DNA from 3 places in the Bacillus sp. es.036 genome. Region 3 is predicted to be linked to each of the others. Evidence: riboswitches for the same ligand, from Rfam matches in the RefSeq annotation. Region 3 holds a riboswitch; each other region holds the start of a gene.
The links. A riboswitch is a leader RNA that binds a small molecule or an ion and turns the genes downstream of it on or off. The one in region 3 is predicted to bind cyclic di-GMP.
Positions count from the first base shown of each region.

Region 1: another riboswitch for cyclic di-GMP. It lies ahead of ATG70_RS16560 (anti-repressor SinI family protein); the one in region 3 lies ahead of ATG70_RS07110 (anti-repressor SinI family protein).
Region 2: another riboswitch for cyclic di-GMP. It lies ahead of ATG70_RS20275 (amidase); the one in region 3 lies ahead of ATG70_RS07110 (anti-repressor SinI family protein).

Region 1 is NZ_PDIZ01000001.1:3,308,825-3,315,981, reverse strand. It holds gene ATG70_RS16580 (helix-turn-helix domain-containing protein) at 1-164, opposite strand, end outside; gene ATG70_RS16575 (anti-repressor SinI family protein) at 474-596, shown strand; gene ATG70_RS16570 (hypothetical protein) at 609-872, shown strand; gene ATG70_RS16565 (helix-turn-helix domain-containing protein) at 996-1,331, opposite strand; gene ATG70_RS16560 (anti-repressor SinI family protein) at 1,444-1,563, opposite strand; cyclic di-GMP riboswitch class I at 1,586-1,683, opposite strand; gene ATG70_RS16555 (hypothetical protein) at 1,910-2,203, shown strand; gene ATG70_RS16550 (SDR family oxidoreductase) at 2,291-3,058, shown strand; gene gloA2 (SMU1112c/YaeR family gloxylase I-like metalloprotein) at 3,133-3,525, shown strand; gene ATG70_RS16540 (alpha amylase N-terminal ig-like domain-containing protein) at 3,692-7,157, shown strand, end outside.
Region 2 is NZ_PDIZ01000003.1:305,924-313,080, reverse strand. It holds gene liaF (cell wall-active antibiotics response protein LiaF) at 1-312, opposite strand, end outside; gene ATG70_RS20295 (PspA/IM30 family protein) at 423-1,037, opposite strand; gene ATG70_RS20290 (lmo0954 family membrane protein) at 1,056-1,394, opposite strand; gene ytzI (YtzI protein) at 1,591-1,770, shown strand; gene ATG70_RS20280 (YwbE family protein) at 1,748-1,942, shown strand; gene ATG70_RS20275 (amidase) at 1,987-2,889, opposite strand; cyclic di-GMP riboswitch class I at 2,928-3,014, opposite strand; gene ATG70_RS20270 (HelD family protein) at 3,146-5,251, opposite strand; gene ATG70_RS20265 (copper amine oxidase) at 5,470-6,813, shown strand; partial or broken gene ATG70_RS20260 (peroxiredoxin-like family protein) at 6,888-7,157, opposite strand, start outside.
Region 3 is NZ_PDIZ01000001.1:1,367,246-1,374,402, reverse strand. It holds gene gltB (glutamate synthase large subunit) at 1-114, opposite strand, end outside; gene ATG70_RS07130 (LysR family transcriptional regulator) at 292-1,197, shown strand; gene ATG70_RS07125 (MFS transporter) at 1,285-2,697, opposite strand; gene ATG70_RS07120 (HAD-IA family hydrolase) at 2,766-3,341, opposite strand; gene ATG70_RS07115 (glycine--tRNA ligase) at 3,402-4,784, opposite strand; gene ATG70_RS07110 (anti-repressor SinI family protein) at 5,114-5,266, opposite strand; cyclic di-GMP riboswitch class I at 5,291-5,379, opposite strand; gene ATG70_RS07105 (hypothetical protein) at 5,663-5,893, shown strand; gene ATG70_RS07100 (thioredoxin family protein) at 5,926-6,240, opposite strand; gene egtD (L-histidine N(alpha)-methyltransferase) at 6,318-7,157, opposite strand, start outside.

The sequences.
Region 1 (7,157 bases), 1.9 Mb from region 3:
TTAAGTTCCGCTGCGATTTTTTCAAGAAATTGAATAGAAGGATTTGCTTGTTGATTTCGCTCGATGGAACTTAAATAAGACTTTGCTACCCCTGCCCGCTTCGCTAATTCTGTCAAAGACAATCCCATTCTATTTCGATAAAGTTTAATTTTTTCACCGATCATCCCTTTACCTCGACTTTATCATTATTTAATGAGTTAATTTTATCAAGAACAGTTTGTTCTGTAAACAGAACAAAAGTCATAGATTTTAAAAATAAACGATAGGAAGAAATATAAAATTGTGAAAAATTAAGAATAGTAGAGGATTTGTTAGAAAATAGAAAGTTTATCCAAAAATACAGCTAAAAATAAAGAATTTTCACTCTTTTTAATCTTCCAAAATAAGACTATATTAGATGTACATTCTAAATAAAGAACAAAAGGTTCTTTATTAGTGTCGGTTATTGCTGAATTTGATAAGGGGGATGGGGAATGAGAACGTATACTGACGAAAAATTGGATCAGGATTGGGTGACCCTTATGTCAATCGCAAGAAATATAGGTTTGTCTAAGGAGGAAGTGAAGCGGTTTTTAATCAATTCCTCAAAAAAGTAAGGAGGAATGATGGTGATTAAGTTAGGTGAGGGGACGTTTGTATCCTATATACTAGGGAAAAGAATCAAAGTGATTGCGGTTGATGAACAAATCGCCAAGCTCTACATTAACGATGAGTATAAAGGAAACTGTGATCTGCCTTTTATTCTAGAGAAAATTCACAGTCTCGAATATAAAGATCAGGACATCAAGGGACTGGTTGAGGATGAACAAAAGATGTATGAGGAACTAAGTAAAATTATTAAAAACCAAACCATTTCGCCTCATGATGAGTGATGGGAAAAGGACCATAAGGTTTAATTAAGCTTCCCCGGTTTACTCGCTAGATTTGTGCTTGCGTGACCTTATTTAAAAATGAAATAAGAGCCTACCAAAAGGTGTCGGCTCTTGCGTGACACTTTATTGATGAGGCCCCTGCTTTGCGCGCCATTTATTAAATTCAAGAAATTCCTTGAATTGATCTTTACTTACACCTGATTCCATCGCTTCTTTCACTAACTTCTTCCATTCAGCGTCTAATTCATTTTGGTGAATCGGATCATCCCCTTGAAGAAGTACTTCGACTGAAACGTCCAAAACATTCGATATTTTATCTAAAAATTGAATAGAGGGATTAGATTGTATATTTCGTTCAATGGAACTTAAATACGATTTCGCGACGTTGGCGCGTTCTGCTAATTCTGAAAGTGATAATCCTTTGCGTAAACGATATTTTTTAACTTCTTCCCCGATCACGTTCAACCCTCCGATTCTTCGACAAAATTCTTTCTATTCTTAATTATACCAGTATGTTTTTGTTCCGTAAATAGAACGAAAGCGGCATAATGCAATGCCGCTTTCGTTAAAGTTACTTTCCATTTTGATGAAGAAATGATTTAATTTCGTTAATATCCATGCCAAGTTCTTTCGCTTCAATGATTAGTGCAACCCATTCTTCATCAAGTTTTTCCTCCGTATGTACGCCCATGTAACTCCTCCTTCAATTCATTCCAGGTAGTTCAGCCATCGTAGAAGCTCCAATAACAACTTCCTTAGATCTGTTTACTTTGCGTCTACTTTTTTTCAAAAATAGTTGCCCTTTTCTGGAGGATACGTTGTACGATTAACGAATGCTAACGAAAATAACTTCTTTCATCATAGGACATTTAACCTACGAAAGGTGTAGAAAATTGTAAAAAATAACAATTATTTATGACTATTTTTGTAAAAAAGCGGCTTAATTTATCCTCATCTGCAGACGGTGGTTTCATGGATACATATTTTTCAAAGAGATGGCAAAAATACCACTATTACGGCTACAAGGAGGAGTTATTTTGAAAAAGTGGATGCTATCACTAGTTACTTGTTTACTTGCGTTGAACATTGCAGCATGCTCCAATGCAAATGAAGAAGAAGGTCCCGTTGAAGATCCAGAAATGCAGGAGAATACGCCTGAGGATGAAGAGAATGTGAATGAAGACGATGGAACAATTGATGAAGAAGATGACGATACGATGAATCAGGATGGGAACCAAGAAGGCGATCAAGATGAAGATGGCAACATGGAGGAAGGCGATATGGACGACGCCGAGAAGCAGCCGAATGATGAAACGGAAGATCAGCAATAAGAGGCCTATGCAGGTCTCTTTTTATTTTCAAAAAACGGTCTAAAAAAACGTAGCAGCGGGAATAGCAGAAAAAAGGAGGTTATGAACATGAACAAGGTGGCAGTGATTACAGGTGGAGGTTCTGGCATTGGAGAAGCGACAGCTAAGCGAATGGCGAAAGAAGGGATTCGCGTTTGTTTATTTGATTTAAAAGAAAGTCGTGCAGAACAAGTGAAGGAAGAAATTATTAATGACGGGGGTGAAGCATTAGTACTTGATGTGGACGTTTCCGACGAAGAACGGGTTACATACGGATTAAAGCAAGTTGTGAGCGAATGGGGACGCATTGATATTCTTTTCAATAATGCCGGGATTAACGGAACGCTCAATCCAATTGAAGAAATGAAGGTAGAGGAGTGGGATCAAACGATTGAAACAAACTTGCGAAGTACGTTTTTAATGGTAAAGCATGTGATTCCTTATATGAAAGAAAGCGGTGGGAGTATCGTTATCACAAGCTCCATCAATGGGAATCGCACCTTCTCAAACTTCGGCATGTCTGCCTACAGTACGTCCAAAGCAGGACAAGTGGCTTTTATGAAAATGGCTGCGCTTGAACTGGCTCAGTATCGCATTCGCGTTAACGCGATTTGTCCTGGTGCGATTGAAACAAACATTGATCAGAATACCGATAAAAAAGAAAGTGTGGAAGACATCGAAATCCCTGTCGAATATCCTGAAGGAAGTCATCCTCTTGAGCAAAAGCCAGGCTCTTCAGAGCAAGTAGCGGATGTGGTTTACTTTTTAGCTTCGGAAGCATCCAGTCATGTGACAGGCACAGCGATGTTTGTAGATGGAGCAGAATCGCTATTATAAAAGAAAAACCTGGCGTTGAGTCAGGTTTTCTTATTGACGTTAGAGCATCTCGGGACTATCGTGGAACAGAGGTGATGAAAATGTTTACAAAAGTCCATCATGTGGCTGTTATTTGCTCAGATTATGAACGATCCAAAGAATTTTATACGAATACCCTGGGATTAACAGTTATCGAAGAAACGTATCGAAAAGAACGAAATTCGTACAAACTCGATTTAGCTGTAGGGGAACATACTCAAATTGAATTGTTTTCTTTTCCGAACGCCCCTGAGAGACCGAGTTACCCTGAAGCGAGAGGTTTAAGGCACGTGGCGTTTGAAGTAACGGATCTTGATGAGGCGGTGCAACACCTTAAGGAAAAAGGCGTTTCATCACTTGAAAACACAAGAGTGGATGAGCTCACAAACAAGCGCTTTACCTTTTTCGCAGATCCAGACGGTCTGCCAATTGAACTATATGAGAAATGAAACAATATTCTAAAAATAGTTGATTCCTTTTAAAACCTGTGACAAAATAAAGAGTGAAAGCGTTTGCTAAATGATGGAATCGTTGGTTTATTTTTAAAGACAAGCGATTTCCTTGTTTTTATCGTTTTGTGCAAACGGTTTCACATTTTCGTTAAGGGGGAAAAGGATGAAAAGGGGTAATCGAAGAAAACTTTCACTGTCACTCGTCATTATTCTTGTTATACAACTGCTTGCTGGGGCTATTCCAGGAACAGTGAAGGCAGCTAGTAGTCCTATTATTGATGGAACGTCTGCAACGTTTATTTTCGAAGGAGATGGGAGCGAGGAATCGGTTCTTGTAGCCGGTGATTTCACAAATTGGCAGGAAGGAGCGCTACCGCTCGAGAAGGTAGAGGGTGTCTGGAAGTTAACGGTAGATGATTTATCCGATGGACTTCATCAGTACAAATTTATCGTAGGGGATGAATGGATGAAAGATCCTTTAAATCCGAATGGTAGCGATAACAGTACGTTTACAATTGGTGAGACGACAGATGAACGGATTGTTACCCTTGTCGGTGATTTGCAGGAAGAGCTTGGAGCTGCGGGTGAATGGGATCCAGCGTCTGAGGAAACAAAGATGGAAGCAAAAGGAGAAGGGTTTTATGAATTCTCTGGTGAGCTCCCAGCTGGGACTTATGAGTATAAAGTAGCAATCAACCAATCGTGGGGAGAAAGCTATGGAGATGGTGCGAATAATCTGAAACTAACGCTAGATGAAAAAACGAAAGTGACGTTTTATTATCATGATGGAACGCACGCCATTGCGAACTCAACGACCTATACGCCGGTGACGATAGATAAACAACCACGACTTGTTGGTTCGATCCAACCTGCGATTGATGCAGGGGCTGAATGGAGTCCTGAACAGTCCACTGCACTGTTCTCTGATGACGATTATGATAACATTTATTCCTTTTCGACAAGTGTTCCTAAAGGAAACTATGAGTATAAAGTCGTGCTTGGAGATACATGGGGAGAAGATTACCCTGCAGATAATGCAACGTTAAACGTGATTGAAAAGTCAGACGTTACGTTCTTTTTTAATACAGAAACAAAAGAAGTAAGCACAGATTATATAGCGGAAGGATCAGATGGCGCCATTTCGAAGGAAAGTCTTCTACATAACTCGTGGGAAGAAGCATTTCGCTCTCCATTTGGTGCCGTGCAAGAAGGAAAGACCGTAACACTACGTCTAGCAGCAAAGAAAGATGATTTAACAAAAGCCGATCTTTCTATTAAAAATCAAAATACAGGTACAAGTAAATTGATTGCTATGGAAAAAGCCGCTACTTCTGACGGGAAAGATTACTGGGAAGCGACAGTAACGCCTGAAGAAAAAGGCCTCTACGGCTATAAATTTATCGTTCGCGATGGTTCAGCTAAAGCGGAATACGGAGAAGATACGAAGCAGGGTGAAGCAGGAAAAGCAGTGGATGCGAATGCAGAACTCTACCAATTAACGGTCTTTGATCCAGGATATAAAACGCCAGACTGGATGAAGGAAGCTGTTGTGTATCAAATTTTCCCTGATCGATTCTACAATGGAAATGAAGGCAATGACGATGCAAAGGAAACGGCGCGTGGTCCTGAGCCAATTGAAGATCAGGATTGGGGAGAGCTACCGGATAATCCAAGGCTTTCGGATAGTGCCAACTACGATGGTGATGGGATTTGGAGCAATGATTTCTTTGGTGGCGACATTAAAGGAATTCAGCAAAAGCTCGATTACATCCAATCACTCGGTGTTAATACGATCTATTTAAATCCAATCGCTAAGGCAGCATCAAACCACAAATATGATGCAACAGATTGGAAAGCGGTCGATCCGATGTTTGGCACACCGGAAGAATTTAAAGCGTTTACGGATGAACTCGAAAAACGTGACATGCATCTTATTATGGACGGCGTGTTTAATCACGTTGGCGATGACTCCATCTATTTTGACCGCTACGGGAAATATGAGGTAGTTGGTGCTTACGAATACTGGTCTCGCATTTATGACCTGATGAATGAAGACGGCATGAGTGAAGAAGAGGCGAAAGCAGAAGCGCGTAAACAGCTGGAGGATGAGGGACAAACGTTTAATGACGAATACGGTTTCCACAACTGGTTTAATTTTAAAAATGAAAAAGTAACGGATGAAAATGGGAATGAACGTTACGATTACCAGGCATGGTGGGGCTACGATTCCCTTCCTGAAATCAAAAGCATTGAAGGCGATGCCGTTGATTACGACAGCGAGTTAAATAATGAAAAATTTGCGGACTACATTATGTACGACAAAGATTCTGCCTCCAAATCATGGTTAACAAATGGCGCGTCCGGCTGGCGCCTTGATGTAGCGAATGAAGTGGATATGGAATTCTGGCGAGAGTTCCGTGATGAATTAAAGTCTGAAGAGATGGCCGGTGCTGGCGCAACGTTAAAAGAAGGGGAAGAGCCGCTTATTCTCGGTGAAATATGGGATGATGCTTCGAAATACTTCCTTGGCGATCAATATGATTCCGTGATGAATTATCGGTTTGAAGGCGCCATTCTCAATTTCTTGAAAAGCGGAAATGCAGCGAGTGCAAATGAGCAGCTGATGGCGGTACAGGAAGATTATCCTGCTGAAGCGTTTCATGCGCTTATGAACTTAATGGGTTCTCACGATACGCCGCGTGCCATCTACGTTCTTGGCGGCGGAACGGATACGTATGAGCGAGCAGAATTTGATCCGAATTACGATCATGAGCTTGGCGTGCAGCGTCTAAAGCTAGCTGCCGTGCTGCAAATGGGCTACCCTGGTGCTCCGACGATTTATTATGGCGATGAAGCTGGCGTAACGGGTTCTAAAGATCCGGATGACCGCCGCACGTACCCATGGGGTGATGAAAATACAGACCTGATCGAGCACTATCAAGCTGCAGGAGCAATCCGTACTGAAAATGCAGATCTTCTTGCATATGGAAAGCTCACAACGCTACATGCAGATGGCGATGTTTATGCATTCGCGCGTACGAATGAAGACGGTGCAGCAATCATCGCAGTGAACCGCGGCACGAAAGTAGAGACGATCGATCTAGATGTAAAAGATGTTGTAAAAAATAAAATCTCTTTTACTGATGGACTTGCGAACGATTACAGCGTATCGGTCAAAGACGGTAAAGTATCTGTCACAATTCCTGCGATGACTGGTCGCATGCTAATTGCCGATCAAGGACAGAATTTTGAACTTCCGAAAGCACCAACTGATTTAACAGTCGCTACTGGAGAAGGAAGTGCAACTCTTTCATGGACAGGGGACGCAGCGAAGTACAAAGTGTATCGCTCAACGCTTCAAGGAGCGATGTATGAAGAAGTAGATGTGACAGAAGGCAATGACCTGACCGTCGACGGATTAACAAACGGCCAGGCCTACTATTTTGCCATAACGGCAGTAGATGAAGATGGAAATGAATCCGTTAAGGTAGAAACGACGGAACCAACGATTCCACACATTGAGTGGAAAGAAGGAAAATTTGAGATTTCTTCTGTAACCGCGACCCTAGACCAGGTGCTCGATTTAGCAAATACGTTTGCGATTGAAGCGGGTGTGAAAATCGACGGCG
Region 2 (7,157 bases), on a different contig from region 3:
TAAAACAGGACAGATTTTTTTAGGTTTTTGTTTTGACTGATAGAGTTGAAACCCAAGGTATACTAACAATACAAGAAGAAAAAACTTTACGACGACCATATTCATTACCGTCGTAACAAAAAAGAAAATACCCCCTCCCAGAAATACCTTTCCGGAAGTTCGTGGCAAACGTTTCCTTCCCATATAAATCAATACACCGGATACAATTAATAAGAATAGAAGGCCACCATTTAAAGAAACTTCTAGCAGTATTAGAATGACTCCAATAATTAAAAGCCCTTTAACCGTGTCACTATTTAAATTCTTCCACATCGGTGTACCTCCTTGCTTCCGTCTGATCCGACTCATCACTAAAAAAGGCGCAAGCGCCTCTTTTAGAATACCATTATTTCTTTTAAGATTTTAATGAGTTTCTTGCGTTTTTACTTTTTTTCTAAATCGTGAAATCGAACGTCCATGCTCGAAACATAGTAATCTCGATTCACCTTTTTCTCTAAATGATCAATATACGTCTCCATCTCATCAAATCGATTAAATGGTTCGTTAAGATGACTCTCTTCAAGAATCACGTCCATTTTGTGATGGGCTCTTATGCTATTCTCTTTACCCATTAATTCCATTCGTTTAAGCGACATATCTTTTAGCTTATGTTTCATCTTCTCATGTTTTTGTTCGAGTCGTTTAAGTTCAAGTCCTGCTTTATCCATTGATTCCGATAACCGATCTGCTCGTTCTTCGTACTGAACCTGCTCCTGTTTAGCAAACTCGTACAAATCTGTTTCACCAGCTTCACTAGCTAGCACAGCTTGTCCTGCACGCTTCTCTGCATTTCGTCTTGCCTTATCAAGTTCTCTTCTAAACTCACCTAATAGCGTTGATTGTCGCTCAACCAGTTTCCCTGCCTTTTCCACTTCCCGTTCACACATTCTTAGATAGTGATTTAACATTGAAATTGGATTTTTTTGTTCTTTTTGATCAAGAATACTATGAAAATCAGCTTCGATCGAATTTTTGATGCGTGTAAGTAATTTCGCCATAATATTTTCTCCCCTTTATTAGTTTCGTTTAAGTTCATCCCACTGCTTCTCAAAATTGGTGAACGGATCATCGGATTCTTCTTTATCTTGTTCATCCCACTTCTTATAAATAACATAGAGGATGTAGATTGCTACAAGCCCAAGAATCGCTGGCATATTTGCTACAGCCGTGCTTAAAGCAATGAACCCTATGATTCCCCAAATGACCTTTCCTGATGTTGAATCCGTTTGAAGGAATTTCTTAGCAGCTACGTATAAGATACCGAGGCTGATGATCATTCCTACTAACGATCCAAGGTTCGATAGTAAGACAACTGCAGCAATAACCCCTACTAATAACAAACCTGCTTTCTTCATCATAATCGCCTCCTTTCATATTTTTATTCTACTTTCTTGCATTAGCTTTCATAATGAGCTAGAGCTATATCTTTGCATAAGACCTGAGTCCTAGTTAGATGATAGATAGTGTCACTTATATGGTTAGTGCCTGTTCTATCTTAACCGAGCAAATCATGGTAAAGTGAAATCAGACATCACGGAAAGGAGTTCGGGAATGGTTATTATTGTTACAATTATCGTTGTAATCATTATGACAATTGTCATTGCCGCTGCTTTTGGAATAGCTGTATCAAAAGGATACAGCGTCAAACATACTGTCGATCCGTTGCCAGAGGAGCATCGGCACAAAACGACAGAGGAAGAGGGTAAACATGAACGGACAGAATCGGAGTAATATAGCACCTGGGAAAACCGTTGATATCGTCTTGAAACAAGATCAGCGATCAGGTAAAACAACACGTGGAATTGTGAAAGATATTTTAACAAAGTCTCCAACTCACCCACACGGTATTAAGGTACGTCTTGAAGATGGACAAGTTGGTCGTGTAAAAGAAATTTTGTCATAATAAATAGAAAAACCCCCGGACAATTCCCGGGGGTTTTCACTTTCCTATGGTTTTAACGCCATCCAACTATCGAGATAATGAATAGAAAAACCTTCTACAGCTGTTGAATTTTCATACGCTGTTTTCACTATGAGAAGCTCTTCAGTCATTTTGGCTTCTCCTTCTTCAAAAAATGTAATGTAGGAAGCTTCTGACGTTTCTCCCGTCTCTACACCGATAGAAATTTTTTTATCATACTGTTCAGCGAATGCTATTTCATTACGAACAAGCGCAATAATCCCATTCCCTCCATCAGCACGATCTCGATAAGCCATCAATGTCGTCACATCAGCTATTTGAATAATCCATTCAGCCAAATTCCCTTTTCCATATCGATTTTGATACGTTTGTTCATCAAACCAGAACGGTGTGTCTACTCCAAATGATAGACCGAGCTCTTTGGCTCGTGCTTTTCCATCTGTTAATCGATCCTGATAAAAAGCGATTGTATTCTGATAGTTGTTTGTCCATCCAGAATGGAGATATGGCTCAATATCTAGGTGAACACCGCTAAATTTTTGGAGCTCTGATGCAGTGGCCTGATATGCTTTCAACCAATTAAATAAATTCGCTTGATATGTAGCACCTTTAAGCGTAGCCCAGTTTGGTGCTCCATCAAGCGCATGGACACGTATCCCTCTAGCAGTCGCTCGTTCGATAAATGTGTGATATGAGGATGCTATAATGGATCGGTTGATTTGTAAATACGCATCACTAACTTGTTGTTTTTCCATAAATTGAAGGATTTCTTCAGGTTTTGTTTCAATGTCCCTTGTGTTCCAAATCCATGTAGCAAGGGATTTGTCCATTTCGATCGCCTCAGCTCTCCCATCGGGCAATACAATAGATTGTACAAAATCGCTCAGTACAAAAAAGAGAATAACAACAGCAACAGGTACCTTTTTCACATGTATGCTCTCCTTTTTTCTGAACCCAGAGCTCAACCCCTGGCAGTCTGGCAACCATTCGCAACATGGCGGGCAGCCCCAAAACTTTGCCTCCCTACTTTTCAATAGGTATGCCTTTTTCAGTTTTATCTTCCAACTACTTTTATTATCGGTAGAGAGATCGTGAGAGTTTAGCTAAATTTTATCGCATATTAAATCATACTGTGCAGCTAATTCTTCAAGAATGCCGCCTCTTATTTCTTAAACAAACGTTTGATTAACTTGGTAACAACGTTGAAGGAACCTCTGTATAAAACAGTTTGAGCTCGTGCAATGCTCGCGTACAACCCACATATAATAGTTTTGCATCTTCCACATTGGATCCGTAATTTCCTTCATTCGCATTTGCTATGATAACCCCATCGAATTCTAAACCCTTTGTTAGATAGATCGGTACTATGGAAATGTCGCCTTCATATGAGCGATCTTCTTTTGTAAGAAGATTGACATCTTTCTCCTTAGCAAACTTTTGATACAACTGCTCACATTCTTCTTCAGTTCTTCCAACAATGGCAATCGTTTTCATCCCTCGACTTTTCATTTCCTGAGCTGTGTCAAACAAGCGATCGAATAAACTTTCTTTCTCTATTTTACGAACGGTAACACTCTCTCCACTACGAAATACAGGGACTGCAGGTTGAACAGGTATGTTAGCATGCGCAATAATTTCATTTGCAAATTCAATAATTTCTAATGTAGAGCGATAGCTTTGTTCTAATTCGATATACAGCTCGTTTTTCTGAAAGAGGTCTTTGAATTCCTGCCATTGATGAATCCCTTTATAGGCATGAATACCCTGAGCTAGATCGCCTAGAATCGTAAACGATTGCGATCGATTCACTGCCATCAATAAAGCTAATTGAAAAGGGGAAAAGTCCTGCGCCTCATCTATCACAATGTGTTGAAAAACATCGTCTTTATGCACGCCGTTTAATTTAAATTGAATATAGAGAAGAGGAGCAAGGTCAGATGGGGATACTTTCTTCTTTTTTAATAGCTTAGATGTTCCTGATATTATTCCTTCATCTAATAGTTGCGTTCGTTTTGTTTTAGGAACATACTCTGGAGGATTTGCCTGAAACAATTCCTTATAAAAAGAAAGCGCTGTTTGCTTCGGCCATCTTTTAAAATATAGGTTTAGCTGTGTATTCGCAACTTTACGATACTCTTTTTGTAAATGACTCCCATCAATTGACTTAATCTCATCTTTGATCCAGACCTTAAAGCGATTCATGATCATATCACGCTTTCGTCCAACAGGATATGCGGAGAGATCTTCTAGCCACTGCTGAATTTTAACTTCAGGCAGCTTACTTCCTTCAAATGGAATGAAGTCTCCTTCTGGTCCTACGGATTGGCTATAAAAGAATAGGGCTTTGTCGATCCAGTCTTTGAAAAGAATCGATCCTTTCACCCTTCCCCCAGCTAAGTTCATATCTGGCCGCTCTCTCGCGAACCATTTTTGAAGGTCGTCTTCTGTAGCATCTAATTTCACTTTTTCCTCAATCATGCTTAATGTCCAATCAGTAAAAGTCGATTGTTGAATTCCTCCTACCCCTAACTCAGGAAGAACACCAGAAATATAGTCAAGAAACATACGGTTCGGTGCAAAAATAATCATTCTTCCTGCTTGTATCGTATCTCGATACTCGTACAACAAGTAAGCTAACCGATGCAAGGCAACTGTTGTTTTACCGCTTCCTGCTGCACCTTGAATGATTAAGGGTGTCGATCGTTCTGCACGAATAATATCATTTTGTTTTGCTTGTATTGTAGAAACAATGTCGCGAAGGCGATTGTCTTTATTTTCACTGAGGCGATAGAGTAGAAACTCATCTGATCCACTTAAATCATCGCTTCCTTCTACATAAGTGTCCACCACTCGCTGAAGTTCTTTATCTCGAATCACAATGTTTCTTTTTAGTTCGATATTCCCTTCAATCACGCCATCTGGAGACAAATAATAAACATCTTCTTCTGGACCAGTAAAGGCATAGAACATACTTGCAACAGGCGCTCGCCAATCAATGACTAGAGAATCCTGTGAATCACCATCTGCTACGCCAACCTTCCCAATGTAGTAGGCGCGTGATGACTTCTCATCTTCTTGAAAATCCATTCTCGCAAAATACGGTTCTTTAGCAGCGATAGCAAGTGATTGACGATTTTCTTCACGAATGCTTTCAAGAGCCTGTTCGGTTACATTATCACCTGAATACCGGGGATACCCTTCCAATGTTTTTTGTTGTTTTGTAATCTCGGCAGCAATTTGATCGAGTTGCTGCTTCTCTTTTCGATAGGCACTTTGATTTTTATGATCCAAGATCAGTTACCTCCTTCTGAGATTTGTCTTTAACTGAGACAGAAGTTTAATACTACCATAAGTGCAGTTTATCTACCAAGTTATTTTTGGAAAATTTAAAAATATGATCTTTTCTAAAAAAATAGTTCTTAAAATGATCCAAACTCTTTTTCACCTCGTTAGCTGTATGTAATCAAAATTAACGGAAAAAAAACGAGGAGCGTGAAGAAAAAATGAACATGAAAAAAGCATTTAAAAAATTAATGGTTCCGGCTCTAGGGCTAACCCTATTGTTTCCAACAGTTGCAGGTGCAGCTGACCCAGAACCAACAGTAAGCACACCAGCTGCCGATCTACGAGCCACACTTGATCAACTCTTATCCGAACATTTTGTACTAGCTGTTACGTCGATGACGAAATCGTATGATGGCACTGAGGATGCTGAAGAAGTGACAGAAGCACTCGATCAAAACGCAGCTGATATGACTCCAGCGATCGCATCTGTTTATGGCGATGAAGCCGCGCAACAATTTGATGACATTTTTAGAGGGCACAATGATTATTCTACTGATTTCGTAAAAGCGGCAACAGAAGATGATGCAGAACTTCGAAAAGAAGCTGAGAAAGAAGTCGATGAATTTGTTGATGAATTCTCCACTTTCCTTGATACGGCAACTGAAGGAAATCTTCCAAAAGACGCTGCTGCAGATGTTTTAGAAGTCCATGAAGACCAAGTTCTAACAACATTTGATGAATATACGGAAGGAAATTACGAAGAGGCTTATACCACATTCCGAGAAGGACATAAGCATATGTTTGCAATTAGTAAAGCATTATCGAGTGCGATCGTAACGCAGATGCCTGATAAATTCGAAAACACGAAAGCTGATACACCAGCTGCCGATTTACGATCAACGCTAAACAGTCTGGCGTCTGAACACTTTGCTCTTTCTTCCATTGGTCTTGAAAAAGGTTATGATCAATCAGAAGACTACGACTTTGTAAACTGGGCGGAAGACAGAAACACCGCTGACTTTAAAGCTGCAATCGGTTCAATTTACGGAGATGAAGGTGCAGCTCAGTTTGAAAAAATCTGGCAGGAAGATCATATCGCTGCACAAGCTGATCTAGTCGTTGCCTCTCTTTCTGAAGACGAAGAAACGATGAAAATGGCTAAAGAACGTCTCTTAACAACTTTCCCTGAAAATTTCGGTACTTTCCTTGGAACAGCAACAGAAGAAAACCTTCCAACTGATGCAGCAACTAAAGCACTTATGGCTCACGAAGAACAAGTTGTCGGATCATTTGAATCATATATGTCTGGTGATTTTAAAGCATCCACAGATCAATTCCGCGAAGGTTATGCTTTCATGTTTGGTGTAGGTGAATCTCTAGGTGGTGCGATTGTGAAACAAATGCCAGATAAGTTCGCTGGAGAAGCAATGCCTGGTGATATGCCTAAGACAGGTATGGGTGGTGCGAGTGAGCAGTCATCTGACCTAACAGCTCTTTGGATTACAGTAGGTTCCCTCGCTGTAGCCGGATCAGCATTTGCTATTCGTAGAAAAGTCGTTAATCAGTAATCCACCTATCATATTCCTCCTAAAATAAATTGATACGTAAAAAATCGCTTCTAACATTGTTAGAAGCGATTTTGCTATGCGTTATACTTTTTTAACACATCAATGACAGAGTCGATTTTTGCATGATCCTCCGGAGACTGATCAATATGATGCCAAATTAGCTTCCCGCTATCATCATAAATCCATGTCCCACCTTGTATATAAACATCTTGAGTTTTCATTGATTTAAGAACAAAGTCTTTCTTCTTTTGCTCTTTTGGGATAAATCCATCCATCTTACGAGTGATGAACCCAATGGCTGCTTGTCCAAGTAATTTCCACTTCGGCATTGTATGGTGACCCAT
Region 3 (7,157 bases):
AATGTCATGCGCTGGTACATTATTTATATTAGCAATCAGTCCGATGCCACAAGCGTCATGCTCATGAATTGGATCATATAATCCCTGTTTCTCTGGAAAGTTTGTTCTGTCCATATTCCCACTCCTCGCTCTTATCCCAATTCATTATGGTTTCTCGCTTTAACGCCATAACGTCGAAATTGTTTAAATATTCTACACTCATTGTACATTGCTTTAACCAATGCTTCCAATATATAATTTAGATATAATTGATCTATTATTGATATGAATTATAAGGGAGATTGCTTTTTTATGGAACTTAGGCAGTTATATTATTTTATGGAAGTTGCAAAAAGAGAACATGTTACAGCAGCAGCTACTTCTCTTCATGTTGCTCAATCAGCTGTAAGTCGACAAATTGCCAATCTTGAATCGGAACTTGGCGTGCAATTATTTATTCGGGAAGGGAGAAACGTAAAGTTAACTCAAGTTGGACAAATATTTATGGATCACGCCGAGACGGCCATTTCAGAAATTGAACGTGCGAGACAAGCAGTCTACGAATTTCTAAATCCAGACACCGGAACAATCCGCATCGGCTTTCCGAACAGTTTAGCCGCCAAAACGCTACCTACTGTTATATCAGCATTTCGTAAAGAGCATCCAAGCGTTGGATTTCAATTAAGGCAAGGATCTGTGCAAGATCTGACGGACGCTGTCAGCAAAGGAGAAATCGATATTGCCTTCGTATCTCCAGTACCAAAAGATCGAACAGATGTTGAAGGCCACATCTTTTTCACTGAAAAACTACTCGCTCTTCTACCAATCTCACACGAGTTAGCAGATTATCCAATGTTGAGACTAGGACAATTGAAGAATGAACCGTTTGTTTTATTTCGTTCAGGATATGCGCTTCATCATCTAGTTACATCAGCATGTCAGCAGGTTGGTTTTAAACCTCGAATTGCATTTGAAGGGGAAGACATTGATACAATTAAGGGGCTTGTAGCAGCAGGATTAGGTGTAAGTCTCTTACCTGAAATAACACTCTCAGAACAGTTGCCTGGTGAAACAGTAAAAATTGAATTATCAGAGCCCAACGTGACAAGAACTGTGGGCGTCATTATTCCTCAAGGAAGAGAACTAGCCCCTTCAGAAAGAAAGTTTTTCGAATTTCTTAAACACTTCTATGAAGTTCTTAACAGGTTTGGGCAATAAAAAAAGCCAGATCGAGCATACGTGTTCAGATCTGGCTTTTTGTAAGCTATTTTAATGAAGGAAAAAATCTTGCGAATTTACCATTTACTATGAACTTTGAACCTCGGAAGACTTGGGAGGCATTTTCAGAAAGACTCCGAGTATAAGACCAATCAAGAAAATAACGGAGGCAGCAAGGTACATATGTTGATAGCCGGATAAAATAACATCTCTGATCGCTTCAGACATTTTGCTTCCGCTAAATGTTACTCCTGACATAGCGATAAAACCAGCAAGAATAACAGGGCCAAGTGAAGTACCTACCGATCTAAACAAACTTACGAGAGATAGAGCTGATCCTGCTTCATGATCAGGTGTTAGCTCAAGAATAATATAATTTAATGGTGTTCCCATAGTGAATCCTATACCTATACCAGACAGAATCATCCCGAGAGATAGTGTGATCCATCCATCTGCTATATAAACAAAGGAAAGTGAACCAAGAAGACTTAATGAAAAGCCAAGTAATACAACTTGTTTTGCTCCCCACTTGTCGAGAAGCACTCCACCTATAGGAGCAGCAAAACCAGATGCTACTGCCAGAATTGTCATAACGTACCCACCTTGACCTCTTGAAAGCAATAATATGATTTCTGAGAATGAAGGAACAAAAATCATACTAATAATGCCAATACCTGTAATCATTGAAATGAGTAAAGCTAACACGATATTGCGGTCTTTAAAGTAACTTAATTTAAGAATCGGGTCTTTTGCAGCTTTTTCCACTCGAATAAGTGGATAAATAAAAACAACACTAATTAGTAAAAGCGGCCAAACCATGAGCGATTGGATCGATTGCACAAATTCATTCGTATCGAGATTCGTTAATCCAAGTAGAAGACTTATGATAACAAAAGATAATACACCTGCTCCGCCCCAATCAAGTGAAGGTTTTTTTGTCTCTTTTCGATCATCGGGAAGTTTTAAGCCCATTATGATGATAATAAGTGCAATAGGGACGTTAATGAAGAATATCCATCTCCAACTAAACTGAGCAACGAAAAAACCTCCTACATTTGGTCCAAGAATCGTCGCTATTCCAAACATAGCTCCAACAAAACCGAGTGCCATGCCCCGTTTCTCCTTTGGAAAGCTGCTTCCGATTACGGCATTTGCAATAGGGATAATGCCACCACCACCGAGAGCTTGAACGGCTCGACCAACAAGAAGAAAGGAAAGTGACTGACTAAATCCAGCGATTACAGAACCAATAGCAAATAACATAATTCCAGTTAGAAAAATTCGTTTTCTGCCAAATAAATCAGCAAGTTTCCCTACAATTGGCATGCTTACCGCATAGACGAGCGTATAAATCGTTACTACCCAAACCGTCCATTTTAAGTCAATTCCTAGATCTTCTATAAGGGTCGTTAACGCAGGAGATACGATGCCTGAGTCCAGAGCACCTAGAAAAACACCTAGCAAAAATGTAATCAATATAAACCGAAGTTTTTTATCCAACCAAAACATCCCCTTTGTGTTCATATGTGTATTATCACATACGGACACAAAGGGGATCAACTACTTGATTATGAATAATTAGAAGGCCATAGCATTTCATTTAGGTCATGATAATTTGTCACATAAAAATCGGCTCCTGGAGAGTCATTTTGAAAGAGACATGTTTTCATACCCACTTCTTTTGCAGGAAGAATATCCAACAGACGATCCCCTACCGCAAGGTCCAAATGGTATTGATCGTTCAAATGATGGTACGAAGCAGGATCGGGCTTTCGTGGAAAACCATCGTCACCTGCTATGAGATCAGCAAAATAATGTTCCATATCAAAATGCTTTAAAATAGCAATCACTTCAGCACGTGGTTTATGTGTCATGATCACATTTAACTCGGCTTTTTCCAGAATCGTTTTTAATCCTTTAAATGGTGGTTTATCGTCAGGCGAAAGGGCATTATCTTTTTTGCGAAATGCTGTAATCTGCTCCTCGGTTAATTGAAATACTTCTGTTGCATGATGAAAGGAAACTTTCAACTCCCTCAATATCTCTTCTTCCGATATCTCCGAGGAGACTAACTGTTTCATCACTTTTGTAAACGCTGGATATGTATCAAATAATGTCCCATCAAAATCCCAAAGTATTCTCACCTTTCACTCACTCTCCTCATTAGTAAAGAAAAGCCGCTCGTACATGAGCGGCTACTTTAATTAAAATTGTGTTTTTTCTTCAAGAAAGCTTTTCAGTTCTGAAATCGGCATTCTTTTTTGTTCCATCGTATCACGGTCACGAATCGTGACTTGCTGATCTTCTACAGAATCAAAATCAAACGTAATCGCGTATGGTGTACCAATTTCATCATGACGACGGTAACGTTTACCGATTGAACCAGCTTCGTCATAATCAACCATAAAGTATTTAGATAGCTCAGCATGAACGGCACGCGCTTCTTCAGAAAGTTTTTTAGAAAGTGGGAAGACAGCTGCTTTAAATGGCGCAATCGCCGGATGGAAGTGCATCACACTTCTAGAAGTGCCATCTTCAAGCTCTTGCTCTTCATATGCTTCAATCAAAAAGGCAAGCGTCACACGATCTGCACCGAGTGAAGGCTCGATACAATATGGTACATACTTTTCACCCGTTTGCTGATCATGATAAGTAAAATCTTCATTTGAGTGTTCCATATGCTGCTTAAGATCGTAATCTGTTCTTGAAGCAACACCCCATAGCTCACCCCAACCAAATGGGAATTTATACTCAATATCAGTTGTTGCATTACTATAATGAGAAAGCTCATCTTCCGCATGCTCACGTAATCGAATGCTATCCTCTTTTACCCCAAGATTCAGCAACCAGTTTTTGCAATACTCTTTCCAATAGTCATGCCATTCTAGTTCATCACCAGGTTTACAGAAAAATTCCAGCTCCATTTGTTCAAATTCGCGAGTCCGGAACGTAAAGTTACCAGGTGTGATTTCGTTTCGGAAGCTTTTTCCTATTTGCGCAATACCAAAAGGTACTTTTTTACGCATCGAACGTTGTACATTTTTAAAGTTAACAAAAATCCCTTGTGCCGTTTCCGGTCGAAGGTAAATTTCACTTGTGCTTGATTTCGTTACACCTTGATGTGTTTTAAACATTAAATCAAACTGACGTATTTCTGTAAAGTCTTCACTACCACATTCAGGACATGTAATGTTGTTGTTTTTAATAAGTCTTTCCATTTCTTCAAATGAAAGGCCGTCAGCAATCATTTCATCTTCTTCTGTCGATAGTGCGTCTTCAATTAACTTGTCAGCACGGTGTCTTGTTTTACAACTTTTACAATCGATTAATGGATCATTAAAGTTACCTAGGTGCCCTGAAGCTTCCCAAGTTTTAGGGTTCATCAATATGGCAGCATCTAGGCCACTATTATATGGAGATTCTTGAACAAATTTCTTCCACCATGCTCCTTTAATATTGTTTTTTAATTCTACGCCAAGCGGACCATAGTCCCACGTATTTGCGAGTCCTCCGTAAATATCAGACCCTGGAAAAATAAATCCTCTGTGCTTTGATACAGATACGATCTGATCCATAGAAATTGTCATGTTATTCTCTCCTTTTTTCAATCAATATAAAAAGCTCTCGCTCCATGGACAATAAATGTCCAGGGACGAGAGCTTATGCACCCGCGGTTCCACCCTAGTTGATGCATATCATGCATCCACTTTCAGAACGTAAACTCCAGACCGCCGTTTCATCAGACCTTATTCGGGCTCGCACCATCCCCGAATCGCTTCATTGAGGTTTATCTGATTACTATTTGTCCTTCATAGTTAGTATGGTTATGTATGAGATTGATATGACATATGATACAAAAAATGTTCACCTAAAGTCAAGGATTAAGCCAGAAAAAAACGACCTTACTGGTCGCTTATCATTTATGTACATTCGTGGATGTTGGTTTTTTATCTTGTCTTAGGAATGTCCTTACCTCTTCCTTTTGTAATCCAAGCTCCCGGGCAGCCCTCATTAGAATAACCCATTCTTGATCAAGTACTTTCTTAGGCTTAATCTCTGCCATGGTCATTCTTTTCTCCTCCTTATCGGGTTTCCAGGAGGACCAGCCGTCATCGTTGGTGACCCAACATTAGACCTGTGTCTTTGCGTCCCATTCTTTAGAATGGTTTGCCCTTATCTGGAGAATTAAGAAATGACATGCACCGACTATTTTCCTAGAAATGTTACATGTTTTTAAAGAATCCGCAAATTTTTAAGAGAAGTTTGCCGGTATATGTTACTAATATACCAGCTACGCAGAAAAAATTCAAAATATTTTTAAAATAATGTCGTATTCATATCATTCAACTTGCAAGAATCATATCATACTCCTATCACCAAAGTGAATCTTTCCGTCTAAACCGAGTAGCTTCTCATTGTTGCAGGTGATTGAAGAAAACTAAAAATACGGTAAAGGAGGAGTGTCATGAGACGACATCAAATCGGTACTGCTTGGAGTGGAAAACATGTCGTACTTCTCCACTGTTCACCATTTTCCAATCAAACAACTGCACTCTACAAAAGCCTTCACGCACCAACTGAGCCCCTCCATCCTTCATGTACAGAAACCCTATCGATTTATCTTAGCATCGGCTACTCAATTGCTTACGTTCATTCACTTAACGACGGCTCAGTTGAATATGTCCTTACAAAATAAGAGAAGGTTGCACATGCAACCTTCTCTTATTATTAAAACTGACTTAGATATTCTTTCACTTGATCGGGGTTTTTTGTATTTGCACTATGCAAGTGACCAACTTTCTTCCCATCTTTATAAACGAGTAAGCTAGGAATGCCCATTACATTATTTTCCTCTGTGATTTCAGGAAACTGTTCAATGTCAATTTGAGCCCAGGACTTATCTTGATTAACATTAATGATATCATCAATAAAAAAATCAAGACGTTTGCAATCAGGACACCAGTTTGCTTCGTATTTTAGAATGGATATATCCTTATTGTTAATGAATGACTGATAGGAATCAGTTGTTTCGATTTTCTTCATATTTATCTCTCCTTCAACTGTATCTTCACTAACAATTATATCGAAATAATCATTCTCTGTCTGTAAGTAAGCATACATTACTTAACACTAAAATAATGCAAGCTAAAAAGCCTCTCCTTATCAGTCCAGGTTTTCATTGGTAGAAAACCTGCATTTTCCGCTAACTGTTGGAATTCTTTAATACCGTACTTATACGAGTTTTCTGTATGGATGGACTCATGTTCCCTAAATTGGATGGTGTGATCGCCTATTCCCACATGTTGATCTAGCAAACTAACTAGATGCATCTCAATTCTTCCAAGGCTAGAATTATAATACGCGTAGTGCTCAAACTGTTCTAGATTAAATTGTGCCCGGTACTCTCTATTTAAATGACGAAGAATATTTAAATTAAACTGAGCCGTAACGCCACTTTCGTCATTGTATGCTTGATGCAGACGAGCCGGTGATTTTTTTAAGTCCACGCCAATTAGTAATCCATCTTGGCTTGACAACACACTTGAAATTCTAGTTAGAAATTTTAAAGCTTCATCTTTATCAAAATTACCGATTGTTGAACCCGGAAAAAAGACGGTTTTTTTTCTTGAAGCATCCAATAAATGATCAGGAAGTTTAAGGTGCGTTGTATAATCAGCTACAATTCCAGTAATTTTAATGTCTGTATAATCAGATGAGAGCTGTTTGATCGACTCTTTTAAAAACGATTTTGAAATATCAATTGGACAATACTCATTAATCATACCCGATGCTAGTAGAAGTCTTATTTTACGACTTGCACCACTACCAAATTCGATGATCCGAGAGTCTTTACCAATAAAAGACAAAATCTCATCCAAACATTCTTCCATGATCGCCAATTCCGTACGAGTTGGATAGTATTCTTCAAGCTGCGTAATTTCCTCAAATAGCTCTGATCC